Regions from separate parts of the Cronobacter sakazakii genome, predicted to be linked through region 1. Evidence: predicted binding sites of a transcription regulator. Region 1 holds the regulator's gene; each other region holds the start of a gene.
The links. Region 1 encodes PhoB, which activates phosphate uptake and scavenging genes when phosphate is short. Its sites were predicted from a motif close to CTGTCATAAAACTGNCNNAT; they were not measured.

Region 1 (4,290 bases):
AGTACGTCGCGCGGGCGTAAAAACGGCACCGGGCAGAGCACGGCACCCGGCTCGCCGTCGCGGCGGTACAAAAGCGTGGCCTGCGTTTCTGGCGTGAGCTGCGCGCTCGCGATAACCTGCGTGTTCAGGCAGGCCAGCAGTTCGCGGGATTCATTGAGCGTCGCGACCGAATCGTGGTTGCCGCCAAGCACGATAAGCGGGCAGTTCGCCGCCTGGAGTTTGACTACAAAGCGGTTGTAGAGCTCACGCGCATAGCTTGGCGGCGCGCCGGTATCGAAGATGTCGCCCGCGACGATAATCGCATCCACCTGATGCGCTATCGCCGCCTCCAGCAGCCAGTCGAGAAAAGTTTCATGTTCGGCGGCACGGCTTTTGGCGTAAAAATTTTGTCCAAGATGCCAGTCTGAGGTATGCAGAATACGCATGGAATGCCCTGTGGCGAAAAAGCGAGAAGGGGATTATAAACATCCAGTACGGCGGGTGTCCTGTTTCGTCGCGCCGCCGGGTTTTTCCCGGCGTGCTGACAGGTCATCTAACGGTCATCTTTTTCATAAATCTGTCATAAATCTGACGCATAATGGCGCCGCATAACATACTGTTTACTTTATTTAACAGGGCGAATCATGGCGAGACGTATTCTGGTCGTTGAAGATGAAGCACCTATCCGCGAGATGGTGTGTTTCGTACTGGAACAAAACGGCTTCCAGCCGGTGGAAGCGGAAGATTATGACAGTGCGGTGAATCAACTCAATGAGCCCTGGCCCGATCTGATTTTGCTGGACTGGATGCTGCCCGGCGGATCGGGGATCCAGTTTATTAAACATATCAAACGCGAAGCGCTGACCCGCGAAATTCCTGTGGTGATGCTGACCGCGCGCGGCGAAGAAGAAGATCGCGTGCGTGGCCTGGAAACCGGGGCTGACGATTACATTACCAAACCGTTCTCCCCGAAAGAGCTGGTGGCGCGTATTAAAGCGGTTATGCGCCGTATCTCGCCGATGGCCGTTGATGAAGTTATCGAAATGCAGGGCTTAAGCCTCGATCCGTCATCCCACCGCGTGATGACCGGCGAAAATCCCCTCGATATGGGGCCGACCGAATTCAAGCTGTTACACTTCTTTATGACGCACCCGGAGCGCGTTTACAGCCGCGAACAGCTGCTGAATAACGTCTGGGGCACCAATGTGTATGTCGAAGATCGCACCGTGGATGTGCATATCCGCCGCCTGCGTAAGGCGCTGGAGCAGAGTGGTCATGACAGAATGGTTCAGACGGTGCGCGGCACGGGTTATCGGTTCTCAACCCGTTTTTAAACCCAAAACAGGAGTGTGACGCGTGCTGGAACGGCTGTCATGGAAAAGACTGGTGCTGGAGCTGTTGCTCTGCTGTATTCCGGCGCTGGTGCTCGGGGCGATATTCGGCTATCTGGCATGGTTTTTACTGGCGGCAGTGACCGGATTGCTTATCTGGCATTTCTGGAATCTGCTGCGGCTCTCCTGGTGGCTGTGGGTGGATCGCAGCATGACGCCGCCGCCCGGCAGCGGGAGCTGGGAGCCGCTGCTCTACGGCCTGCACCAGATGCAGTTGCGCAATAAAAAACGCCGCCGCGAACTGGGCAATCTTATCAAACGCTTTCGCAGCGGCGCGGAATCCCTGCCGGACGCCGTGGTGCTGACCACGGAAGAGGGCGTCATCTTCTGGTGTAACGGCCTTGCGCAACAGCTTCTCGGCCTGCGCTGGCCCGACGATAACGGCCAGAACATCTTAAACCTGCTGCGCTACCCGGAATTCACCAGCTATCTGCGCGGCAAGGAGTTCAACCGGCCATTGCACCTGGTGCTCAATAACGGGCGTCATCTTGAGTTTCGCGTGATGCCGTACAGCGAAGATCAACTGCTGATGGTGGCGCGCGACGTCACGCAGATGCATCAGCTCGAAGGCGCGCGGCGCAACTTCTTCGCAAACGTCAGCCATGAGTTGCGCACGCCGCTCACCGTGTTGCAGGGGTATCTGGAGATGATGCACGAGCAGACGCTCGAAGGGCCGCTGCGTGAAAAAGCGCTGCACACCATGCGCGAGCAGACCTTCCGCATGGAAGGGCTGGTGAAACAGCTACTCACGCTCTCGAAAATCGAGGCGGCACCCGCGATGCAGCTTAACGAAACCATCGACGTGCCGATGATGCTGCGGGTGGTGGAGCGCGAGGCGCAGACGCTGAGCCAGCAGAAGCATACCTTCACGTTTGAGGTCGATCCGCAGCTTAAAGTGCTTGGCAACGACGAGCAGTTGCGTAGCGCGATTTCAAACCTGGTGTATAACGCGGTCAACCATACGCCTGCCGGGACGCACATCACGGTGCGCTGGGAGCACGTGGCGAACGGCGCGCGCTTTAGCGTGGCGGACACCGGGCCGGGGATTGCTGCGGAGCATATTCCGCGCCTCACTGAGCGGTTCTATCGAGTTGATAAAGCGCGCTCGCGCCAGACGGGCGGCAGCGGGTTAGGGCTTGCGATTGTGAAACATGCGCTGACGCACCACGACGCGCGTCTGGAGATTGAAAGTACGCCTGGCAAAGGCACGACGTTTTCCTTCCTCCTGCCGGAGCGGTTAATCGTCTCCGCGCCCGCCAAAGCGCTTTCTGACGCTTAATTCGTCAACCTTTCTTTCCAGGGCCAGCCATAAGCTGGCCTTATTCATTTTTTCGCCGACTCTGAACGCTTTTTACAGCGTTTGTCGCTTTTTTGCTCGCGCGAATCGCCGGAGGTTTTTTACGATTTTAGATTTTATCACTGCTCTGAAACTTAGATCTGGCATAAAGGTCTGGTTTTACGATCCTGTCTTGCCTTTAAACGTTATAAGCGTTTAAATTGCGCCCCTGCTATTGCCAGACCGACTGTTTTTACCTGGTAAATCGAAAAACAATTCTTCGCCAGCGTAATCGGGAAGCATATCCCGCTGTCAGCTCTGCAAATAGCCGCGTTTTCGTCAGGTGACTGGCGATAAAAAATTAGTCAATTTCAACACCACATCCACAGGCAGTAAATCTTATGACCCATCGTTTAAAATCGCGCGACATTATCGCACTGGGGTTTATGACCTTTGCGTTGTTTGTCGGCGCGGGCAATATTATTTTCCCTCCCATGGTTGGTTTGCAGGCCGGTCCGCATGTCTGGACGGCGGCGATCGGCTTTCTTATTACCGCCGTGGGTCTGCCTGTGCTGACCGTGGTGGCGCTGGCGAAAGTTGGCGGTGGCGTTGACAGCCTGAGCCATCCGATTGGCCGCGTCGCGGGCATTCTGCTGGCGACGGTGTGCTATCTGGCCGTCGGGCCGCTGTTCGCGACGCCGCGCACCGCGACCGTGTCGTTTGAAGTGGGTATTGCGCCGCTCACCGGCGACGGCGCGCTGCCGCTGCTCATCTACAGCCTGGTCTATTTCGCGCTGGTGATTCTGGTGTCGCTCTATCCGGGCAAACTGCTGGATACCGTGGGCAACTTCCTGGCCCCGCTGAAAATCATCGCGCTGGTGGTGCTGTCGGTGGCGGCGATTGTCTGGCCGGCGGGTGATATCAGCGTGGCGACAGACGCCTATCAGAAAGCGGCGTTTTCTAACGGCTTCGTGAACGGGTATCTGACGATGGATACGCTCGGCGCAATGGTGTTCGGGATTGTTATCGTCAACGCGGCGCGTTCGCGCGGCGTGTCTGATTCTCGTCTGCTGACGCGCTACACCATTTTCGCGGGCCTGATGGCGGGCGTCGGCCTGACGCTGCTCTACCTGGCGCTGTTCCGTCTCGGTTCTGACAGCGCGACGCTGGTGGATCAGTCCGCCAACGGCGCGGCGATTCTGCATGCGTATGTTCAGCACACCTTCGGTGGTGCGGGCAGCTTCCTGCTGGCGGCGCTGATCTTCCTCGCGTGTATGGTGACGGCGGTCGGCCTGACCTGCGCCTGCGCTGAGTTTTTCGCGCAGTATCTGCCGCTCTCTTACCGCGCGCTGGTGTTTATCCTGGGTCTCTTCTCGATGGTGGTGTCGAACCTTGGCTTAAGCCAGCTGATTCAGTTCTCCATTCCGGTGCTGACGGCCATCTATCCGCCGTGTATCGCACTCGTTGTGCTGAGCTTTACCCGCGGCTGGTGGCATAATTCGGGCCGTGTTATCGCCCCGGCGATGGCGGTCAGTCTGCTGTTTGGTTTGATTGATGGGGTGAAAGCCTCGGCGATAAGCGGTATCCTTCCGGCCTGGACTCAGAAACTGCCGATGGCGGATCAGGGGCTGGCCTGGCTGCTGC
Region 2 (4,290 bases), 520 kb from region 1:
CTGGCAGCCCGACCCCGAGTTTCAGCGTATGGCCGCGCTCTGGGGCATTCCGCTGGCCCAGCCGGTCACCAGCGAAGAGCTGGCCTCGTTTGTCGCTTACTGGCAGGCGGAAGGCAAAGTCTTCCACCACATCCAATGGCAGCAGAAGCTGGCGCGCAGTATTCAGATGAACCGCGCCACCTTTACGTCATCAACGCGGCGCGATGTAAACGCCATCGCGCAGCCGGACGACCATATTCCTGACGGCTTTCGAGGGTAACAATGAAAAACGTCACTGATCTGATGATGCGCCTGAAGCGGCTGATGCCGCCTGACGTCAAGCCGGCCTTTAAAACCGGCGAAGAGCTTATCGCCTGGCAGCAGGAGCAGGGGCGAATTCGCTCAGAGGCCATCGAGCGCGAAAACCGCGCGATGAAAATGCAGCGCACCTTCAACCGCTCTGGCATTCGCCCGCTGCATCAGAACTGTTCGTTCGATAACTATCGTGTTGAAAACGACGGGCAGATGAACGCCGTCAACAAAGCGCGCCAGTATGTCGACGCTTTTGACGGCAACATCGCGAGCTTTGTTTTCGCCGGTAAACCGGGCACCGGCAAGAACCATCTTGCCGCCGCGATCTGTAATGAACTGCTGCTGCGCGGCAAATCGGTGATGATCATTACCGTCGCCGATATCATGTCCGCCATGAAAGACACGTTCGGCAACCGCGAAACCAGCGAAGAGCAGCTTTTAAAAGATCTGAGCAGCGTCGATCTGCTGGTGATCGACGAGATCGGTATGCAGAGTGAGTCGCGCTACGAGAAAGTGATCATCAACCAGCTGGTGGATCGTCGCTCGTCCTCTAAGCGCCCCACCGGCATGCTGACCAACCAGAACATGGAAGAGATGACCAAGCTTCTCGGCGAGCGCGTGATGGATCGTATGCGCCTTGGCAACAGCCTGTGGGTGAATTTCAACTGGGACAGCTACCGCAGCCGCGTCACGGGTAAAGAGTACTAAACTCCGCACTTTTTACGGGGCGCGTTTTCTGCGCCCCGACACTTCCCCTTCCCTGCCGTCTCGCTTTACTTTTGCGCCTCTGCAGTGAAATCTGCGCCGTCATAAAATTTTCATAAAAGAATCCGCTTTTTAGCGTTTCCGCTCACAGTGTATTACTAAACACCTATTTTCTGGCCTTGCCCGACGCTATCCCCGCGCCACAGGCGATGAGACGCTGCTCATAATTCCGTATATCTAAACCTTATCTGAACTGCTCCATAAAAAGATGACGCTAAAATGGTACCAGTATGACAGTAGCGTTATATTTCGGTGTTAAAAAAGCAGTTTAACCTAACGGGCATGGCGCCTTCGCTGCGAGGATGTAGTGTTGTCAGAGTGGCTTTCCATACTTTTCTTTATCGCCTCCGTGGCGATTTACGCCTTCAAGGCGGGCCGTAACACCTGGTGGTTTATCGCCACTCTGGTGGTGTTAGGGCTGTTTGTTATCCTGAATCTGACGCTGCTTGCCAGCAACTATTTTACCGGCGATGGCATCAATGACGCGGTGCTCTACACGCTGACCAACAGTCTCACCGGCGCGGGCGTCAGCAAATACATCCTGCCTGGTGTCGGGCTGGTCGCAGTGCTGCTCGCGGTCTTTGGCCTGCTGACATGGATTTTGCGCCGTCGCCGCCATCTGCCTTATCACTTCGGCTACAGCTTCGTGGCGCTGCTGCTGGCGCTCGCCTCGGTGGACGCCAGCCCGGCGTTTCGCCAGATAACCGAACTGGTGAAATCCCAGACCGCAGAGGGCGATCCCGACTTTGCGGCGTACTATAAAGAGCCGCAAAAGCGTATCGACAATCCACAGCTCAATCTCGTTTACATCTACGGCGAAAGCCTGGAGCGCACCTATTTTGACGATCAGGCGTTCCCGAACCTGACACCGGAGCTGGGCGCGCTGAAAAACGAAGGCATCGATTTCAGCCATACCGCGCAGTTGCCCGGCACCGATTACACCATCGCGGGTATGGTCGCCTCGCAGTGCGGCATTCCGCTTTTTGCGCCCTTTGAGGGCAACGCGTCTGCCTCGATGTCGAGCTTCTTCCCGCAGAACGTCTGCCTGGGCGATATCCTCAAAAACTCCGGCTATGAGAACTACTTCATCCAGGGTGCTAACCTGCGCTTTGCCGGAAAAGACGTATTCCTCAAATCCCACGGTTTCGATCATCTCTACGGGGCCGAAGAGCTGAAAAACACGGTAGCGGACCCAACCTATCGCAACGACTGGGGCTTTTACGACGACACGGTGCTGGACCAGGCGTGGAAAAAATATGAAGAGCTCTCAAAAGCGGGCAAACGCTTCTCGCTCTTTACGCTGACGGTCGACACGCACCACCCGGACGGTTTCGTCTCGCGCACCTGTACGCGAAAGAGCTACTCGTTTGAAGGCAAACCGAACCAGTCTTTCAGCGCGGTCACCTGTAGCCAGCAGCATATCGCGGCGTTTATTAACAAAATCAAAGCGTCGCCGTATTTCAAAAATACGGTCATCGTTGTGTCGTCGGATCATCTGGCGATGAACAACACCGCCTATAAATATCTCAGCAAGCAGGATCGTAATAACCTGTTCTTTATTCTGCGAGGCGATCAGCCGCAGCAGGACGTGCTGGCGGTGAAACGCAATACAATGGATAACGGCGCGACAGTGCTCGATGTGCTGGGCGGCGACAACTTCCTGGGGCTCGGGCGCAGCAGTCTTTCCGGCCAGTCGCTCTCGACCGTGTTTCTGAACATGAAATCAAAAGTGCTGGCGTGGAAGCCCGATATCATCAGCCTGTGGAAATTCCCGTCGAAAATAGACAACTTCACGGTCGACACGCAAAAACAGACCATCGCCTTCTCCGGAAGCCATTTCCGCCTGCCGCTGCTGCTGCGCGTGTCGGATAAACGTATCGAACCGCTGCCGGAGAGTGAATACTCCGCGCCGCTGCGCTTCCAGCTGGCGGATTTCGCCCCGCGCGATAACTTCCTGTGGGTGGATAACTGCTACAAAATGGCGCGCCTCTGGGCACCTGCGCTGGCGCTCTCCACTGACTACTGCGTCTCGCAGGGGCAGCTCGGCGGCGAGCAAAAAGTGCAGCGGGTGGATAAAGCCACCTGGCAGGGCAAAGCGGCGTTTCGCGATACGGTTATCGACACGGCACGCTACCAGCGTAACGTCGAGACGCTCAAAGTGATGGATAACGACATCCGCTATCAGGCCGACAGTTTTATCTTTAACGTGGCGGGCGCGCCGGAAGAGGTCAAACAGTTCTCCGGCATTTCACGCCCGGAATCCTGGGGCCGCTGGTCCAACGCGCAGCTCGGCGAAGAAGTGAAAATCGAATATAACCAGCCCCTGCCGGAGAAATTCGATTTAGTCATCACCGCCAAAGCGTTTGGCCCGAACGCCGGGAAACCGGTGCCCGTGAAGGTGGGCGAGAGCGAACAGACGCTGACGCTCGGCAACGAGGTCTCCACCACCACGCTGCATTTCGAAAACCCGACGCGCAGCAACACGCTGGTGATTGTGCCGCCGGAGCCGCAGTCAACCAACGAGGGCAACATTCTTGGTCACTCGCCGCGCCGTCTCGGCATCGGCATGGTGTCCATTAAGGTCATTAACGCGAGCGGGTGATCCCGCTCGTTAGCCGATCCGCTTTCTGCGCTTCTCGGAATACATCACGTTGTCGCTCTCTTTGATCATCTCAAGCAAAGAGTCGTAATTGCCCGAATCGCGATGCAGCATTCCGTACGAGTAGTTGATGTTATAAGGCTTACCGGCGCGCTGGTTATGCGCGTCCAGGCTCGCGCGCAGATTGTTCAGAAACGGCTGCGTGTCGCTTTCCCGGGCCAGGAGTACCGCGAACTCATCGCCACCCAGCCGCCCGGCGATATCTTTCGGGCCCAGATGCTCTCGCAACTGGCTGGCGAACACTTTCAGCACCTCATCGCCTTCCGCGTGGCCCCACAAATCGTTAATCGGCTTAAAGCGGTCGAGATCGAAATAGAGAATGCTGAACGGCTCGGGATTCTCCTTCAGGGCACGAAAACGCCGCTCGCCGCTACGGTAAAAGCCGCGGCGGTTCGGAATACCGGTCAGGCTGTCGGTCATCGCCATGCTAATCACGTGAAACTCATCTTCAACGATAAACGCCAGGTCTTTCAGCGTCGCAATATCATCATCGCTGAAATCGCGCGGCGTGCCGTCGATAATACAAAGCGTGCCGACCACCGCGCCATCCGGCAGCCGCACCGGGTAACCTGCAT
Region 3 (4,290 bases), 1.9 Mb from region 1:
GCTCGGTTCGTCCGAGAAGCCTGAAAACCGTGACGACGCATTCACCTTGAACCGCGGGTTCAAGGGTTACAGCCTGCGGCGGCATCTCGGAGATTCCCCTTCTTTTACTACCATGACAGAACTTCCCGTTACTTCAGACCTTCGTCAGCACATCCGTAAAGAGATCCGCCAGAAGCGTCGCGCGTTGACGGCTGAGCAGCAGGCGCATTTCGCTGAACAGGCCGCTGCCCGTATGCTGGGCTTCGCGCCGGTGGTGGAAGCGAAAAGCGTGGCGGTGTTTCTCTCATTTGATGGCGAACTCGATACCCGACCGCTGATCGAAGGCCTGTGGCGCGCCGGAAAACAGGTATACCTGCCTGTACTTCACCCTTTCAGCCCCGGCAATTTGCTGTTTTTGCGTTACCTGCCGGACAGCCTGCTCGCCACGAATCGTCTGAAAATTCTTGAGCCTGCGCTTGATGTGCGCCATGTGCTGCCGTTAGACCGTCTCGACGTGCTTATCACGCCACTGGTGGCGTTTGACCGCACAGGGCAGCGCCTCGGCATGGGCGGCGGTTTTTACGACCGCACGCTGCAAAACTGGCGCGCGCACGGATTCTTGCCGGTCGGCTACGCGCACGACTGCCAGCAGGTAGAAAGCCTGCCTGTGCAGGAGTGGGACATTCCACTGCCAGTGGTAGTGACACCCACCCAAACCTGGCGCTGGTGAAATAAAAAACCGGGTCGCTTACGCTCACCCGGCTCAACATCTCGTTCAGCAGGCCGGGTAAAATGCCCGGCCTTATCACATCAATACAGCAGACGCGCGCGGATCGTGCCCTGAATCGCCTTCATGCTTTGCAGCGCGTTGTACGCGATGTCTTCCGGCGCATCAATATCAATTACCACATAACCCATCTGCGGCGTAGTTTGCAGATACTGCGCCGCGATGTTGACGCCCTGCTCAGCGAAGATCTGGTTGATGGCAGTCAGCACGCCCGGGCGGTTTTCATGAATATGCAGCAGACGGCTGACGCTGCCGCCGTGCAGCGGCAGAGAAACTTCCGGAAAATTCACCGCCGAGAGCGTAGAGCCGTTATCGGAGTATTTCGCGAGTTTGCCCGCCACTTCGAGACCGATATTTTCCTGCGCTTCCTGGGTGGAACCGCCGATGTGCGGCGTCAGGATCACGTTGTCGAATTCGCACAGCGGCGAGTTAAACGGATCGCTGTTGGTCGCAGGCTCAACCGGGAAAACGTCAATCGCGGCGCCGGCCAGATGTTTGCTGGAGAGCGCCTCGCACAGCGCCGGGATATCGACCACCGTACCACGCGCAGCGTTAATCAGCAGCGCGCCGGGTTTCATCAGCGCCAGCTCTTCGGCACCAATCATATTTTTGGTGGACGCGTTTTCCGGCACGTGCAGGCTCACCACGTCGCTCATATTGAGCAGATCGGAGAGATGCTGCACCTGGGTGGCGTTACCGAGCGGCAGCTTGCTTTCGATATCATAGAAAAACACGTTCATCCCCAGCGATTCCGCGAGGATACCGAGCTGGGTGCCGATATGGCCGTAGCCGATAATGCCGAGTTTTTTACCACGCGCTTCAAACGAGCCCGTCGCGAGCTTATTCCAGATACCGCGGTGCGCTTTAGCGTTCGCTTCAGGAATTCCGCGCAGCAGCAACAACAGCTCGCCAATGACCAGCTCGGCCACCGATCGGGTGTTGGAGAACGGCGCGTTGAAGACCGGAATGCCGCGCTTCGCCGCCGCGTCCAGATCCACCTGATTGGTGCCGATGCAGAAGCAGCCGACCGCCACCAGTTTTTCCGCCGCGGCAAAAATCTCTTCAGTCAGATGAGTACGGGATCGCAGGCCGATAAAGTGCGCATCGCGGATGGACGCTTTCAGCTGTTCGCTGTCGAGCGCGCCCTTGTGGTATTCGATATTGGTATAACCTGCGGCACGCAGGCTATCGATGGCTTTCTGGTGAACCCCTTCCACCAGCAAGAATTTAATTTTGTCTTTCTCCAGCGATACTTTTGCCATTTCCCGACCCTGTCTTGTCTGAACTGTTATGAAGCTGAAATAAGCCAGCCTTCTGCCAACATATCAAAATTTGCGTTCCCGGCAATATGAACGTTTGCGTCGCGACGTTGAAGAAACATCACGCAGAGATAAAAGGCAGAAGAAAATGTTGCATGGCAGAAATATGACGGAAGGATTAACAGGATGGAAACAAAAATGTGAGAGATGTCACCAAATTTAACGCAGGGGAATTTTTTTAACCGCAGGGGCGCCGGAGCGCCCCGGTCAGATCATTTTACGATGGTTTTCACGCCATCGGCGGTGCCGATGAGCGCCACGTCCGCGCCGCGATTGGCAAACAGACCAACGGTAACGACGCCCGGAATGCCGTTAATGGCATTTTCCAGCGCGATCGGGTCGAGAATGGTTAAACCGTAAACGTCCAGAATCACGTTGCCGTTATCCGTCACCACACCCTGGCGATACTCCGGGCGACCACCGAGCTTTACCAGCTGACGCGCGACCGCGCTGCGGGCCATCGGGATCACTTCTACCGGCAGCGGGAAAGTGCCGAGCACATCCACCTGTTTGGACGCATCCGCGATACAGATGAACTTTTGTGCCACCGACGCGATGATTTTCTCGCGCGTCAGCGCCGCGCCGCCACCTTTGATCATCTGCATCTGGCCGTTGATTTCATCTGCGCCATCGACATAGATGCCCAGTGAATCCACCTCGTTAAGATCGAAAACAGTAATGCCTAAGCTTTTGAGCTTTGCAGTGGAGGCGTCAGAGCTGGAAACCGCGCCTTCAATCTCGTTTTTCATGGTGCCCAGCGCGTCGATAAAATGCGCGGCGGTGGAACCGGTGCCTACGCCGACAATCGTGCCCGGCTCGACGTACTTCAGTGCGGCCCAGCCGACGGCTTTTTTAAGTTCATCCTGCGTCATGAGAGTTTTGCCTGTGGTGTAAAAACTGTGGCGCATTATAAAACAACCCGCCGGGCAATGGGGGAGTCATTCTGCGGCACAGCTCCGATGTTTGCGTTTGGGTCTGTATCCGGTGCAAATTTATGTCATAGTGCGGAACATAACGAGACAGGGAGCACACCAGAGAGATGAAACGCCCGGACTACCGAACACTACAGGCGCTGGATGCGGTAATCAGAGAGCGCGGGTTTGAGCGCGCCGCACAAAAGCTGTGTATTACGCAGTCCGCCGTGTCACAACGTATTAAACAGCTGGAAAACACCTTCGGCCAGCCGCTGCTGGTGCGCACCGTGCCACCGCGCCCGACCGAGCAAGGGCAAAAGCTGCTGGCTCTGCTGCGCCAGGTTGAGCTGCTGGAAGAAGAGTGGCTGGGCGATGAACAGACCGGCTCAACGCCGCTGCTGCTGTCGCTTGCGGTCAACGCCGACAGTCTCGCGACCTGGCTTTTGCCCGCGCTTGCCCCCGTGCTTGCAGATTCGCCAGTGCGTCTCAATTTGCAGGTGGAAGATGAAACCCGTACCCAGGAGCGGCTGCGCCGCGGTGAAGTGGTCGGCGCGGTAAGTATTCAGCCGCAGGCGTTGCCAAGCTGCCTTGTCGATCAACTGGGCGCGCTGGACTATCTCTTTGTCGCCTCGAAACCTTTTGCCGATCGCTACTTTCCAAACGGCGTGACGCGCGCGTCGCTTCTGAAAGCGCCCGCCGTCGCGTTCGACCATCTGGATGATATGCATCAGGCGTTTTTACAGCAGAATTTCGATCTGCCGCCAGGCAGCGTGCCCTGCCACATCGTTAACTCGTCAGAAGCCTTCGTACAGCTGGCCCGTCAGGGCACTACGTGCTGTATGATCCCGCACCTGCAAATTGAAAAAGAGCTGCAAAGCGGTGAGCTTATCGATCTCACGCCGGGGCTGTACCAGCGCCGGATGCTCTTCTGGCACCGATTTGCGCCGGAAAGCAGAATGATGCGCAAGGTTACCGATGCGCTGCTGGAATACGGCCACAAAGTGTTGCGTCAGGATTAAAAAACCCGCCGGATGGCGGGTTTTTCGTTTACTGCTGTGATGGCGCGTTGGTCGCCGCAGGCGCAGTGCCCTGGCTTCCCGAACCATTCTGATTCGCCGTACCGCTCTGCGCCTGAGAAGGCTCAAGTTCAAACACTACATCCACCTGATCGTCAAACTGGATAGTCTGCTGATCGTAGGTGTCCTGCGCTGAAGCCGGCGCTGCCGCTTCGGCTTTCATCATGCGCATCACAGGCGTCGGCTGGTAGTTAGAGACGTGATAACGCACGCTG
Region 4 (4,290 bases), 330 kb from region 1:
GCTGCTGCGCTCAGGCTTGAAGAGAAGCTGGCGCTGATGGAAGCGCATATTGGTAAACGCGTGGTGGATGCCGTGGTCGTTGGCCCGAAGGTGGACGTGAGCGGCGCGCAGGACAGAATCGTGATTCAGGAGCCGCTGGAAGCGAGTGATATTCCTTACCGCCACGACCGCCACCTGTTGCGCGCAGCGCTGGAAAAGGCGATTCAGGCGCTGGGGTAAGGGCTATGGGTGCAATGGGGTTACGGCGGGTGCGAGGGTGACGGTTACGGCGGGTGCGCTTCGCTTACCCGCCCTACGGCTCCCGCAATGGGCTTTGATGATATGTAGGGTGGGTAAGCGCAGCGCACCCACCACACAGCCCACGGAGCGGACGTTGATGGAATGTAGGGTGGGTAAGCGAAGCGCACCCACCACACGGCCCACGGAGCAGGCGTTAATGGGGAATGTAGGGTGGGTAAGCGAAGCGCACCCACCAAACCAAACCAAACCAAACCACAGAAAATCACACTACGGCTTCACCACAAAACCCGTCACAACCAGAAGAACTTACGACGCGGCGATAAACAGCTCGCGCAACTGATGAAGCTTATCGCGCAACTGCGCCGCCTCTTCAAACTCCAGGTTCTGCGCGTGTTGCACCATCTGCGCCTCAAGCTGATGAATTTTCTGCTGCAACGCTTTCGGCGTCAGCGCCAGTTCAGCGGCTTCGGCATCTGCCACGGTGCGCCCTTTTCCGCGTCCTTTCGGCTTGGTTTTCGCAATATTCTCGCCAAGCGCCAGAATATCGACCACTTTCTTGTTAAGCCCCTGCGGCACAATGCCGTGTTCTTCGTTATACGCCTGCTGTTTCTCACGACGGCGTTCGGTTTCGCCAATCGCCTTCGCCATCGACGGCGTGATTTTATCGCCGTAGAGAATCGCTTTACCGTTCACGTTACGCGCCGCGCGGCCAATCGTCTGGATAAGCGAACGTTCGGAGCGCAGGAAGCCCTCTTTGTCAGCGTCGAGAATAGCCACCAGCGACACTTCCGGCATGTCCAGCCCCTCACGGAGCAGGTTGATACCCACCAGCACATCGAACTCGCCAAGACGCAGATCGCGGATAATCTCCATACGCTCCACGGTGTCGATATCCGAGTGCAGATAGCGCACTTTCTCGCCGTGCTCTTCCAGATACTCGGTTAAATCTTCCGCCATACGCTTGGTGAGCGTCGTCACCAGCACGCGCTCGTTGATGGCGACGCGCTTGCGGATTTCCGACAGCAAATCGTCCACCTGGGTCGCCACCGGGCGCACTTCGATAATCGGATCGAGCAGACCGGTCGGGCGCACCACCTGGTCGATAATCTCGCCGCCCGATTTTTCCAGCTCGTAGTTGCCGGGGGTCGCCGAGACATACACCGTCTGCGGAGCCAGCGCCTCGAACTCTTCAAACTTCAGCGGGCGGTTATCCAGCGCCGACGGCAGGCGGAAACCATATTCCACCAGCGTCTCTTTACGCGCGCGGTCGCCGCGATACATCCCGCCGATCTGCGGAATGGTGACGTGTGATTCATCGACCACCAGCAGGCCATCCGCCGGCAGATAGTCAAACAGCGTCGGCGGCGCTTCGCCAGGGCCACGGCCAGAGAGATAGCGCGAGTAGTTTTCAATGCCGGAGCAATACCCCAGCTCGTTCATCATTTCGAGATCGAACTGGGTACGCTGGGTCAGGCGCTGTTCTTCCAGCAGTTTGTTATTTTCCAGCAGCACTTTGCGGCGCTCCGCCAGCTCTACTTTGATCTCTTCCATCGCCTGCACAATGCGCTCACGCGGGGTGACGTAGTGCGTTTTCGGGTAGACGGTGAAACGCTGGATAATGGAGTCGACGGTGCCGGTGAGCGGATCGAACAGCGACAGCCGCTCCACCTCTTCGTCGAACAGCTCAACGCGCAGCGCCAGCTCGTCTGATTCCGCCGGGAAGATGTCAATCACCTCGCCGCGCACGCGAAAGGTGCCGCGCTGGAACGCCTGATCGTTGCGGGTGTATTGCAGCTCCGTCAGGCGACGCAAAATGGCACGCTGGTCGATGATCATCCCTTTGGTGAGATGCAGCATCATCTTCAGGTAGAGATCCGGGTCGCCCAGACCATAGATAGCGGAGACCGACGCCACCACCACCACATCGCGTCGCTCCAGCAGCGCTTTGGTGGCCGACAGACGCATCTGCTCAATGTGCTCGTTTACCGACGCGTCCTTCTCAATAAAGGTGTCGGAGCTCGGCACATAGGCTTCCGGCTGATAGTAGTCGTAGTACGAGACGAAATATTCCACGGCGTTTTCCGGGAAGAACTCTTTCATCTCGCCATAGAGCTGCGCCGCCAGCGTTTTGTTAGGCGCCAGCACCATCGTCGGGCGCTGCAAATCGGCGATGACGTTCGCCATGGTGAACGTTTTCCCCGAGCCCGTCACACCCAGCAGCGTCTGGTGCGCCAGCCCGTCCTCCAGCCCTTCCTTGATGCGGCGGATAGCCTCAGGCTGGTCGCCGGAAGGTTTGAAAGCGGAATTGAGTTTGAACGGTTTGCTCATGAAGAAACACCTGATGAAGATTTGCGCGGACAGAGCGTTAATTTTACTCGCCACAGCGATTTTTGCCAGCGATAAATACTGGATATAAAATCAGTGGCAGGTTAGCGGATTTTGTTCACAGCGCATTTTTACCATCTGGTATGAAGTAAATTTGCCCCTGCGCCGGATAAAACACTATACGAGGGCGGTTATCCCCAAAATTTTTTATCCTTTAACATTTGTCAAGCGAGGCTGTGATACTTTTGTTGCAGCAGATGACACTTTTTCTTCAGTGCTTGATTTTAATTAACCTATTAATTTTAAAGTGTTTTCCTGAAAAGACGGCTTTCGCGCCAGATCGGGTGCAAGCCGCATCGGCTCTCGCTTACGGCGCGTTTTCTAACTCTAATACACAAGGTTATCCACAGGAATAGTGGATAACTGCTTCCAGCCCTGAAAGCGCGCCGCGTCGCCGCCTGGCTCGACGTGCCCGCGTCTGGCTCAGAAAAAAATTTTCCCGGCCGGTTTTGAAGAATTTCCCTTGCTTTCCGCGCGGCGCTTTGCGCGATCCTTTTCACACATTTTTGCTTTACTTTTGCGCAACGCTGCACCAAAACCACGCCCTGACCAGCACTCAAAATGTGCACGCCGCCCGGCTTTTTCCAGGATAACCCACTGCGCCTGACGCAGGCTTTCAGGTTTAGTCTCAATTTCAGGCGCGATGGAAGGGCATTTCACTGGCTGGCAAGAGAATTGCAGTATCCCGTTTACCGGAACTACACCCTCTTCCCGTCATTGGCGGGAAGCGACAGCAGGACGCGCGGGCAGGCCGGGGAAGTCACTGTATATGCGGGCGTCAGAGCGCATATACCCATGCTGTATTCCGATACCCTGTCTGAAGGAGAAGCGCCATGTTAAGTCTGCACGCGGTTAACCACTTTTACGGCACGCAGCACACGCTATGGGATGTCAGCCTCGATCTTCTGCCCGGCGAGTGCACCTGCGTTATCGGCGCGCCGGGCATGGGAAAAACCACGCTGCTGAACTGCGTGGCAGGCTATCTGCCGGTTAAGAGCGGCAGCATGCTCTGGCACGAGACTGGCGCCGCGCCGCAGGAGTTAATGCGCGTCGGCCCGGACGCCCGCGCGGCGCTCGGCATCCGCTACGTGCCCCAGGAGCGGCGCTATTTTTCACAGCTGACGGTGGAAGAAAATCTGCATATCGCGCTGCGCGCGCAGCCTGAAAATGCGGCCAGCTCGGAGTCGGTGTTTGATCTGTTCCCGACGCTCTGGACGAACCGCCACACGCAGGCCGCGGGGCTTGAGCCGGAGCTGGCGCTGCAGTTGTCGCTCGCCCAGGCGCTGGTGACGCGGCCTCGTCTGCTGATCCTCGATGAACCGACGCGCGGCCTCGGGCAGGCATTCATTCCGAGGCTTGCGGATCTGCTCACACGGCTTAGCCGCGAATGGGGAATGAGCCTGTTAGTAGTGGAGCGCCATCTGTCGTTTATCCGCCGGGTGGCGGATCGCTTCTGCCTGCTGCACCGCGGGCGCGCCGTGGCCCGCGGTAGCGCGGCGCAGTTAACCGATGCGCGTCTTATGCACTGGATAGCGCCCTAGCGCGCCAGTTTGCTGAGATCGATCCACTGCGCGGCAGGCGTCACGTCAGGCTCGGCCCCCAGCCACGGAATTTCGCCGAGCATCGGGGCCGGTAACATCTGCTCAAGCGTGGCGAGATACTCCT

Region 2: a site for PhoB is predicted at 1,096-1,115, ahead of opgB (phosphatidylglycerol--membrane-oligosaccharide glycerophosphotransferase). Genes of this name have one in related genera too.
Region 3: a site for PhoB is predicted at 2,052-2,071, ahead of serA (phosphoglycerate dehydrogenase). Genes of this name have one in related genera too.
Region 4: a site for PhoB is predicted at 2,800-2,819, ahead of uvrB (excinuclease ABC subunit UvrB). Genes of this name have one in related genera too.

Annotation. Positions count from the first base shown of each region.
Region 1 covers NZ_CP011047.1:4,332,654-4,336,943, reverse strand. The annotation lists gene sbcD (exonuclease subunit SbcD) at 1-425, opposite strand, end outside; gene phoB (phosphate response regulator transcription factor PhoB) at 624-1,313, shown strand; gene phoR (phosphate regulon sensor histidine kinase PhoR) at 1,336-2,649, shown strand; gene brnQ (branched-chain amino acid transporter carrier protein BrnQ) at 3,048-4,290, shown strand, end outside.
Region 2 covers NZ_CP011047.1:344,990-349,279, forward strand. The annotation lists gene dnaT (primosomal protein DnaT) at 1-259, shown strand, start outside; gene dnaC (replicative helicase loader DnaC) at 262-999, shown strand; gene opgB (phosphatidylglycerol--membrane-oligosaccharide glycerophosphotransferase) at 1,367-3,658, shown strand; gene CSK29544_RS01620 (GGDEF domain-containing protein) at 3,668-4,290, opposite strand, start outside.
Region 3 covers NZ_CP011047.1:1,761,112-1,765,401, reverse strand. The annotation lists RNA gene ssrS (6S RNA) at 1-97, shown strand, start outside; gene CSK29544_RS08315 (5-formyltetrahydrofolate cyclo-ligase) at 113-709, shown strand; gene serA (phosphoglycerate dehydrogenase) at 790-2,028, opposite strand; gene rpiA (ribose-5-phosphate isomerase RpiA) at 2,298-2,957, opposite strand; gene argP (DNA-binding transcriptional regulator ArgP) at 3,125-4,018, shown strand; gene CSK29544_RS08295 (oxidative stress defense protein) at 4,047-4,290, opposite strand, start outside.
Region 4 covers NZ_CP011047.1:3,998,068-4,002,357, forward strand. The annotation lists gene yvcK (uridine diphosphate-N-acetylglucosamine-binding protein YvcK) at 1-219, shown strand, start outside; gene uvrB (excinuclease ABC subunit UvrB) at 547-2,568, opposite strand; gene CSK29544_RS18990 (hypothetical protein) at 3,049-3,285, opposite strand; gene CSK29544_RS18995 (ABC transporter ATP-binding protein) at 3,459-4,166, shown strand; gene bioD (dethiobiotin synthase) at 4,163-4,290, opposite strand, start outside.